3 regions of the Pseudomonas asgharzadehiana genome follow, and region 2 is predicted to be linked to each of the others. Evidence: predicted binding sites of a transcription regulator. Region 2 holds the regulator's gene; each other region holds the start of a gene.
The links. Region 2 encodes sigma-54, which starts transcription at its own class of promoters, with help from an activator protein. Its sites were predicted from a motif close to ANTGGCATNNANNTTGCTNT; they were not measured.
Positions count from the first base shown of each region.

Region 1 (3,273 bases), 2.5 Mb from region 2:
ATCCAGCCAGGTGGCGTTGATGTTTTCCCACATGTCGGCGGTAATTCGCCCACGCACCGCATGGGCACTGGCCCGCGCGGCGCCGAGACAACTGTAGATACTGGCCGGGTTGGCCGCGTCCAGAGCGAAGAAGTGCAGCAGGTTTTCGGCATGCAATTCACCGTGGCGCTCGCGGTAATCCTCCAGGGTGCCGGTGATCAATAACGGCATGGCCAGTTCATGCAGGCCATCGCCGCGCCCGTCCTGGGGCATCAGCGACAACGAATAACTGACATCGAGCATGCGCGCGAGGTTTTCGGCGCGCTCAAGGTAGCGCGACATCCAATATAAATCCGAGGCAGTTCTGCTCAACATGGCATCAATCCTCCACCACCCAGGTGTCTTTGGTGCCGCCGCCCTGGGACGAGTTGACCACCAGCGAACCTTCGCGCAGCGCCACACGGGTCAAGCCGCCGGGGACTACACGGGTTTCCTTGCCGGACAACACAAACGGGCGCAGGTCGATGTGCCGTGGGGCGATACCGTTTTCGACAAAGGTCGGGCAGGTGGACAGGCATAGGGTCGGTTGAGCGATATAGGCGTGGGGCTTGGCCTTGATACGCGCACGGAAGGCTTCGATCTCGGCCGCGGTGGACGCGGGCCCCACCAGCATGCCGTAGCCGCCGGAGCCTTGGGTTTCCTTGACCACCAAGTCCGGCAGGTTGGCCAGCACGTGGGACAGTTCATCAGGTTTGCGGCACTGGAAGGTCGGCACGTTCTTCAGGATCGGTTCTTCATCCAGGTAAAAACGGATCATCTCGGTGACGAAGGGATACACCGACTTGTCATCCGCCACCCCGGTGCCGATGGCATTGGCCAGCACCACGTTGCCTGAACGATAGGCGGCGAGCAGGCCGGGTACGCCGAGCATGGAGTGCGGATTGAACGCCAGCGGGTCGAGAAACGCGTCGTCGAGGCGACGGTAGATCACGTCCACCGCCTTGGGGCCGTCGGTGGTGCGCATAAATACGCGGTCATCACGTACGAACAAGTCAGCCCCTTCCACCAGTTCCACACCCATTTCCCGAGCGAGGAACGCATGCTCAAAAAAGGCGCTGTTGAACCGCCCCGGCGTCAGTACCACCACGCTGGGGTTATCCAGGGGGCTGGAGCTTTTCAGGGTATCGAGCAGCAGGTTGGGGTAATGGTCGATGGGCGCGATGCGCTGGGCCGCGAACAGTTCGGGGAACAGGCGCATCATCATCTTGCGGTCTTCGAGCATGTAGCTGACACCGCTGGGTGTACGCAGGTTGTCCTCCAGCACGTAGTAAGTGCCATCGCCATCACGTACGAGATCGACCCCGGAGATGTGGGAATACAGATCACGGTGCAGATCCAGCCCCTGCATCGCCAATTGATATTGCTCGTTGGCCAGCACCTGTTCGGCGGGAATGATGCCGGCCTTGATGATGCGTTGCTCGTGGTACAGGTCGGCCAGAAACATGTTCAGCGCCTTGACCCGCTGGATGCAACCGCGCTCGACCACCCGCCATTCACTGGCCGGAATACTGCGCGGGATGGTGTCGAAGGGGATCAGGCGCTCGGTGCCTTGCTCGTCCCCGTACAGGGTGAAGGTGATCCCGGCGCGGTGAAACAGCAAATCGGCTTCGCGGCGACGCTGGGCCAAGAGTTCTGCCGGGGTGTCGGCCAACCAGCGGGCGAATTCGCGGTAGTGCGGGCGCACCTGCCCCGCCCCATCGTACATCTCATCGTAATAAGTGCGGATCATGCCGTACTCCTTGTCACTCGGACGCAAGAACCATCGCAAGGCCCGTGCCATCGGCATAAACACTTAAAAATCAGTGTGTTGAATTAATCCAGGCACCTTGTCGCACCTTCCTGGTGCACAGAATGCCCGGCGTGTTGTCCTGCGCTTCATCGCAATGCAGGCTTTGACTATCAACAGCATAGCCAGAGTTGATTTCACTGCCCGGCCAAGCCTGCGGATAATCGCGCCATCTGCTGAATAACCTTTGGCGCTCCGCTCTTCCCTTTAGGCCACCCTCGTTGGGTGGCTTTTTTTTAGGGTTCAAAAAGTACGGTAGGCGTCGCGCGGCGTTTCAGGTCATACAAACAAAATCGGCCGACCCTGAGGTCAGCCGATACACGGCGTTGCGCGTGACAACCCACTACATGGGTAACGGGCGAACCGGGTGCTTGACGCCCCACCCTTCTATGATGCCGCCAAGGGGCTCCACCACTGCTTCAAAGTCCTGCTCGAAGTCTCCTATGCCGTCGTAGGTTGCAAACATGACCTTGCTTAGCTCCAGGTACCAGGCGCCATCGTCGCGCGCACTGACCTGGGCGTTCAGCGACTCGCCGCGAAACTCACCCGCCGCCCTGCGCGCCCGTTCCTCATCCGGGAAAATGGCGTAGAACTCGATGGGGTGGAAACGTGAAAAATCGAAGCCGCCTTCTTTCATGCGGCGCAGAACGTGGGTACTGATGTCTTCTTGATAGGCTGTGCTCATGAAACGTCCTCCTCAAACCGATGGATAGACTTTCCGTGCTTCCCGAAGCCCGCACCTACCGGCGCGGGAACGGCCATGACATCACCGCTGGAAAACAAGCATGTAGCTGACAAGACCAGACCTTAGCGATTCATTCGCTGATCTCGCTTGCAGAGTAGCGCGAAGCTATCACCTCCACCAGAGGGGCTTGATAGGCGTAAAGGGAATATTCAGGCTGAGGGAGAAATGTCGAGGATCTGGATACTGTTCTGGTCTTTGAGAATCTTGACCGTCGGCTCGGATTGGCGACCTTCGAGGTCGTTGAGGTCGAGTTCAGCGGCGACGGGCACCAGCTTGTTGCGAATCATGTGCGCAGCGTCTTCGAGGCTGGGCTTTTGTTCGCAGGTGAACTGCTCCACGGACTGCTCGCCGTGATCATCAACGAAGGTAATTTGCCACGTTTGCATCGGTGCCTCCTCGATAAAGCCCGCGTATGGGCTCACAGGTATCTGGACCTTGAGGGCGCGCTAAACGTTCCGCTCAAGGCCTGAGGCACCGGATCAACCGCGCTTATTTTTCAGCGTGGTCTTTCAAGGCTTTCAACGTGTTGAACGGGGCATCCACCACGAATTTGTTCGCCAGCCACGACGGCACGCTGCCGCCTGGCTCGGTGTGGACCTGGTAAGTCACTTCGGTCTGGTTGTCGCCTTTGGGCACCAGCTTCCAGAAACCCTCGACCTGGGCGACACGCACATAACCTTTTTCGTCCGGCTTGTAGGTCGGC
Region 1 covers NZ_CP077079.1:4,781,135-4,784,407, forward strand. Annotated here, with positions in the region: gene KSS96_RS21560 (alpha-E domain-containing protein) at 1-354, opposite strand, end outside; gene KSS96_RS21565 (circularly permuted type 2 ATP-grasp protein) at 359-1,768, opposite strand; gene KSS96_RS21570 (ribonuclease E inhibitor RraB) at 2,169-2,510, opposite strand; gene KSS96_RS21575 (hypothetical protein) at 2,720-2,956, opposite strand; gene KSS96_RS21580 (START domain-containing protein) at 3,060-3,273, opposite strand, start outside.
Region 1: KSS96_RS21565 (circularly permuted type 2 ATP-grasp protein) is a predicted target of sigma-54. The motif match lies at 1,801-1,820, and genes of this name have one in related genera.

Region 2 (3,273 bases):
CGAGCGTCGTCGCGTGGAAATCGCCCGCGCCCTGGCGACCGCGCCAAAGTTCATCCTGCTGGACGAACCGTTTGCCGGCGTCGACCCGATTTCGGTCGGCGACATCAAGCAGATCATCCATCACCTCAAGGCCAAGGGTATCGGCGTATTGATCACCGACCACAACGTGCGTGAAACCCTCGATATCTGCGAAACCGCGTATATCGTCAACGATGGCCAGTTGATCGCCGAAGGCGATTCCGCGACCATCCTGGCCAACGAACTGGTCAAGGAAGTGTACCTGGGTCACGAGTTCCGCCTGTAAAACCACCTGTATGAACAGGGGGTGGCAGGTCGTTTGTCCGAAGCGCGCGTACCAAAGAAAAACCTACGGTTTTTTTATTGTTACCGCGCTCTAGGCAAAGCCCTCGATATCAGGCATATAATTTGCTTATGTTTGGCGCTCACGCGCCCTGTCGTGGATGGCGCATTGCGCCGGCGAATAAGGTGTTAAGCCCCTGCCATGAAACCATCGCTAGTCCTGAGAATGGGCCAGCAGCTGACGATGACACCGCAGCTGCAACAGGCCATCCGCCTGCTCCAATTGTCGACCCTGGACCTGCAACAGGAAATCCAGGAGGCCCTGGAGTCCAATCCGATGCTCGAACGCCAGGAAGAAGGCGACGACTTCGATAATGCAGACCCGCTGGCCGACAACATCGAGCAAAAAACCAATTCCGACGTGCAGGAACCCTCCTACCAGGAAACCGCCCCAACGGTGGATAACCTTGAGGAAGGCGACTGGAACGAACGCATTCCCAACGAACTCCCGGTGGATACCGCCTGGGAAGACGTCTACCAGACCAGCGCGAGCAGCCTGCCCAGCAACGATGATGACGAGTGGGACTTCACCACCCGCACCTCCGCCGGCGAAAGCCTGCAGAGCCATCTGTTGTGGCAACTGAACCTCGCACCGATGTCCGACACCGATCGCCTGATCGCCGTCACGCTGATCGATTGCATCAACAACCAGGGTTATCTGGACGAGACGCTCGAGGAGATTCTGGAGGCCTTCGACCCTGAACTGGACATTGAGCTGGACGAAATCGAAGCCGTCCTGCACCGCATCCAGCAGTTCGAGCCTGCGGGCATTGGCGCCCGCTCCCTGAGCGAATGCCTGTTGCTGCAACTGCGCCAGCTGCCCGCCAAGACACCTTGGCTGGCTGAAGCCCAGCGCCTGGTCACCGATTACATCGACCTGCTGGGCAGCCGCGACTACAGCCAGTTGATGCGCCGCATGAAGCTCAAGGAAGATGACCTGCGCCAGGTTATCGAACTGGTGCAAAGCCTCAACCCGCGCCCGGGCTCGCAGATCGAGTCCAGCGAAGCCGAATATGTGGTCCCTGACGTGATTGTGCGCAAGGACAACGAACGCTGGCTGGTGGAATTGAACCAGGAGTCGGTGCCACGCCTGCGGGTCAACCCGCAATATGCCGGTTTTGTGCGCCGCGCCGACACCAGCGCCGACAACACCTTCATGCGCAACCAGTTGCAGGAAGCCCGCTGGTTCATCAAGAGCCTGCAGAGCCGTAACGAAACCCTGATGAAAGTTGCCACCCAGATCGTCGAGCATCAGCGCGGCTTCCTGGAATACGGCGACGAGGCGATGAAGCCTCTGGTGCTGCATGACATCGCCGAGGCGGTAGGCATGCACGAATCAACGATTTCACGGGTGACGACGCAAAAATTCATGCATACCCCACGGGGTATATATGAGCTCAAATACTTTTTCTCCAGCCATGTCAGCACCTCCGAAGGCGGCGAATGCTCGTCCACGGCGATCCGCGCGATCATCAAAAAACTGGTTGCCGCGGAAAATCAGAAAAAGCCGTTGAGTGACAGCAAGATCGCTGGTTTACTGGAGGCACAAGGCATTCAGGTCGCCCGTCGAACCGTCGCCAAGTACCGCGAGTCCCTTGGGATCGCGCCTTCCAGCGAGCGTAAGCGTTTGATGTGACGGGCGGGCCACAGCGTTCCAGTGGCAGGCGTCTTTGCCTGCCGCTTTATGCACTGGCAACGAAGGAGAAGCTGTATGCAAGTCAACATCAGTGGACACCAGCTGGAAGTCACCAAGCCCCTGCGTGAGTACACCGAGAGCAAGCTGAACAAGCTTGCGGGGCATTTTGACAAGATCACCAACGTGCAGGTCATCATGGAGGTCGATAAGCTCAAGCAGAAAATCGAGGCCACCCTGCACGTACCGAATGCCAAGCTCGTCGCCAATGCTGAGCATGAGGACATGTACGCGGCGATTGACTCGCTCTACGACAAGCTGGACCGCCAACTCATAAAGCATAAGGAAAAGAATCTGCACCTGATGCAAGGTACAGGTCGTTAACTCTCCCCCCATGATCCGACTTGAAACCATCCTGACCCCCGGCCGTTCCCTCGTGAACGTGCCGGGCGGCAGCAAGAAAAAAGCCCTTGAACAAATTGCCAACCTGATCGCCCGCGAAGTGCCGGATCTGGAGATGCAAGTTGTCTTCGAGGCACTGGTTGCCCGTGAAAAACTCGGTTCCACCGGTTTTGGCAACGGCATCGCCATTCCTCACTGCCGCCTCAAAGGCTGTGACACCCCCGTGAGCGCCCTGCTGCATCTGGAAGCTCCGATCGATTTTGACGCCATCGACGGCGCCCCGGTTGACCTGCTATTTGTGCTGCTGGTCCCGGAAGCCGCCACCGATGCGCACCTGGAACTGCTCCGGCAGATCGCCAGCATGCTCGACCGCAAGGAGGTACGCGACAAACTGCGCAGTGCCAGCAGCAACGCGGCGCTGTATCAAGTTGTCCTGGATGAACAAAACGGGCAGTAATCATGCGTTTGATCATCGTCAGCGGCCGCTCAGGCTCGGGTAAAAGCACCGCCCTCAATGTTCTTGAGGACAGCGGCTTCTATTGCATCGACAACCTGCCCGCCGGCCTGCTGCCGGAACTGGCCGAACGGGCGCTTATCCACACCGAGTTGGCGCAACCCCTGGTGGCGGTTTCGATTGATGCCCGCAACTTGCCCAGCCATCTCTCGCGCTTCCCGGAACTGCTTGAGGAAGTGCGCGCCAAACATATTCATTGTGATGTGCTGTACCTGGACGCTGACGAAGAGACACTGCTCAAGCGCTTCTCCGAAACCCGTCGACGCCACCCCCTCAGCAGCCCCCACCGCTCCCTGGCCGAAGCCATCGAGGATGAAACCAAGCTGCTGGGGCCGATCATTGACCTGGCCGACCTCAAGATCAA
Region 2 covers NZ_CP077079.1:1,158,339-1,161,611, reverse strand. Annotated here, with positions in the region: gene lptB (LPS export ABC transporter ATP-binding protein) at 1-304, shown strand, start outside; gene KSS96_RS05220 (RNA polymerase factor sigma-54) at 503-1,996, shown strand; gene hpf (ribosome hibernation-promoting factor, HPF/YfiA family) at 2,072-2,377, shown strand; gene ptsN (PTS IIA-like nitrogen regulatory protein PtsN) at 2,388-2,852, shown strand; gene rapZ (RNase adapter RapZ) at 2,855-3,273, shown strand, end outside.

Region 3 (3,273 bases), 1.2 Mb from region 2:
TTCTAGCGCGCTCTGGGAAAAAACAAAGTGCCGAATACGCCTACATGCCTGTAAGACATTCGCACGCTAAAAAGTGCCGTGTGCGTCCTATCACAAACTCGACGTAAAACCGGCACAGCTTGTTATGACTGACAAACGCCAGACAAAAAAATGCCCGGCAAGCCGGGCATCTTTTTTTCGCGTACTTACAAGTTGTAGCCGCGTTCGTTGTGTTGCGCCAGGTCGAGGCCAACAGCCTCCTCCTCTTCGCTGACACGCAGGCCCATGACCATGTCCAGCACCTTCAGGATGATGTAGGTGACGATGGCCGTGTAGATCACGGTGAAACCGACGCCTTTGCACTGGATCCAGACTTGAGCCGCGATATCAGTCACGGTGCCGAAACCGCCCAGAGAAGGGGCTGCGAATACACCGGTAAGGATCGCGCCGAGAATACCGCCAATGCCGTGTACGCCGAAGGCATCCAGGGAATCGTCGTAGCCCAGCTTGCGCTTGAGAGTAGTGGCACAGAAGAAGCACACCACACCCGCCGCCAGGCCGATGATCAGTGCGCCCATCGGGCCCACGGTGCCGGCGGCCGGCGTGATCGCGACCAGGCCAGCCACCACACCCGAGGCGATGCCCAGTGCGCTTGGCTTACCGTGAGTGATCCACTCGGCGAACATCCAGCCCAGCGCCGCAGCGGCAGTTGCAATCTGAGTCACCAGCATCGCCATGCCCGCAGTGCCGTTGGCCGCCACAGCCGAGCCGGCGTTGAAGCCGAACCAGCCGATCCACAGCATGGCCGCACCGATCAGGGTGTAACCGAGGTTGTGCGGGGCCATCGGTGTGGTCGGGAAGCCCTTGCGCTTGCCGAGTACCAGGCAAGCTACCAGGCCGGCCACACCGGCGTTGATGTGCACCACGGTGCCGCCGGCGAAGTCCAGCACGCCCCAGTCCCACATCAGGCCACCGTTGCCGCTCCAGACCATGTGCGCGATCGGCGCATAGACCAGCGTGAACCAGATGCCCATGAAAATCAGCATTGCGGAAAACTTCATACGCTCAGCGAACGCACCGACGATCAGCGCCGGGGTGATGATGGCGAAGGTCATCTGGAAAGTGATGAACACCGCTTCCGGGAACAGCGCCGCAGGCCCGGTGATGCTGGCCGGAGTGACACCCGCCAGGAACGCCTTGCCCATGCCGCCGAAGAAGGAATTGAAGTTGACTACGCCCTGCTCCATACCGGTGGTATCGAACGCGATGCTGTAACCGTAGATGACCCACAGGATGCTGATCAGGCCAGTGATGGCGAAGCACTGCATCATCACCGACAGAATATTCTTGGAGCGGACCATGCCGCCGTAAAACAGCGCCAGGCCCGGGATGGTCATGAACAGCACCAGTGCGGTGGCGGTCAGCATCCAGGCGGTGTCGCCGGAGTTGAGGACTGGAGCAGCCACTTCGTCTGCCGCCATGGCCAGGCTTGGCATTACGATGGACAACAGGGCTCCGAGCCCTGCGAATTTACGCAGAGTCATATTGTTTTCTCCTGGGGCGTTGGGGTTTGGCGGCTTAGATTGCGTCGGTATCGGTTTCGCCGGTACGGATGCGAATCGCCTGTTCCAGATTGACCACGAAGATCTTGCCGTCACCGATCTTGCCGGTGTTGGCGGCCTTGGTTATCGCCTCGATAACCCGGTCAAGATCCTTGTCGTCAATAGCGACATCGATCTTCACCTTCGGCAGGAAATCGACTACGTATTCCGCGCCGCGATACAGCTCGGTGTGACCCTTCTGCCGACCGAAGCCCTTGACCTCAGTAACGGTAATGCCCTGCACGCCGATCTCGGACAGTGACTCGCGTACATCGTCCAACTTGAACGGCTTGATGATGGCAGTGACTAGCTTCATGAAAACTCTCTCCCGAATTGGTGGACTTGCCCCAGGAAAACAAACCCGTCTCAAGTCTAAGCGCAGTGCCTGGCTTTGTAACGCATCGTCGCAAGGGCAGTTGCCATTGCGACGCCAGCTAACCACTGGTGACGAAACCTGTACCCCTGATCCGTCGGCGCACTGCATTCGTCACAGCGACTGCATCAGTGCATGGGTCATGATCGTCTAAGCAGAAACCTTGCCAGCTCCGTAAAAACCACTGAAATCAGTCCATTGCCCACTTAAGCCCACCCGCAGGGCTGTCTGGCGGCCGCAATGCGCACGAAAACAGTGCGCCGCCGTCCGGCGCGATGCGCGAAAAGCGTGCGCCGCAGGCCGTGAAAAAGACTATAGACGCTGCGTGATACACTGCCCGCCAACAGTTTTCCGGAATATTTCCCATGCTCGCGCCCAAAGACCTCCTCGACGCCCTGAGCGGCCATGCCTCTCGCCTGTTCAGCGGCGAAACCCCGCTGCCCCGCAATGAAATCGAAAGCCAGTTCAAGGCCTTGCTGCAAAGTGGCTTCAGCAAGCTCGACCTGGTAAGCCGAGAAGAGTTTGATAGCCAAATGGTGGTGCTGGCCCGCACGCGTGCGCGGCTGGAGAGCCTGGAAGCGAAAGTCGCGGAGTTGGAAGCGCGGTTAACACCACCCGCTGAATAAACGCAGCCCGTGTGGAAGGGGGCTGGCTCCCTCCACACGCGCGTCACCTTTTTCTCTGGATACGTTCTGTAAAACCTCCGCGCTTCGCTCTTCCCCACCTCGTCTACCCTTGAAAAACCGCAGGAAGCGGCCCCCCATTTCAAGGAACGAGCATGTCCCTCGCCATTGTCCACAGCCGCGCCCAGGTCGGCGTCGAAGCCCCCGCCGTCACCGTAGAAGTGCACATGGCCAATGGCTTGCCTTCCCTGACCCTGGTGGGCCTGCCCGAAACCGCCGTCAAGGAAAGCAAGGACCGCGTGCGCAGCGCCATCCTCAACAGTGCCCTGCAATATCCCTCGCGCCGCATCACCCTCAACCTCGCGCCCGCCGACCTGCCCAAGGACGGCGGGCGCTTTGATTTGGCCATCGCCTTGGGGATTCTGGCGGCCAGCGTGCAGGTACCGGCGTTGATGCTCGATGAGGTCGAATGCCTGGGCGAATTGGCGCTGTCCGGTGAAGTGCGCGCGGTCAAAGGTGTGTTGCCAGCCGCATTGGCGGCGCGCAAGGCCGGGCGCACCGTGATAGTGCCGCGGGCGAATGCCGAGGAGGCCTGCCTGGCTTGCGGGTTGAAGGTGATAGCGGTGGATCACCTCCTGCAGGTGGTAGCGCACTTGAATGGGCAGGTGCCGATTGAGCCCTACAAATCCGATGGCTT
Region 3 covers NZ_CP077079.1:6,096,184-6,099,456, forward strand. Annotated here, with positions in the region: gene KSS96_RS27840 (ammonium transporter) at 186-1,523, opposite strand; gene glnK (P-II family nitrogen regulator) at 1,558-1,896, opposite strand; gene KSS96_RS27850 (accessory factor UbiK family protein) at 2,319-2,579, shown strand; gene KSS96_RS27855 (YifB family Mg chelatase-like AAA ATPase) at 2,732-3,273, shown strand, end outside.
Region 3: glnK (P-II family nitrogen regulator) is a predicted target of sigma-54. The motif match lies at 2,105-2,124, and genes of this name have one in related genera.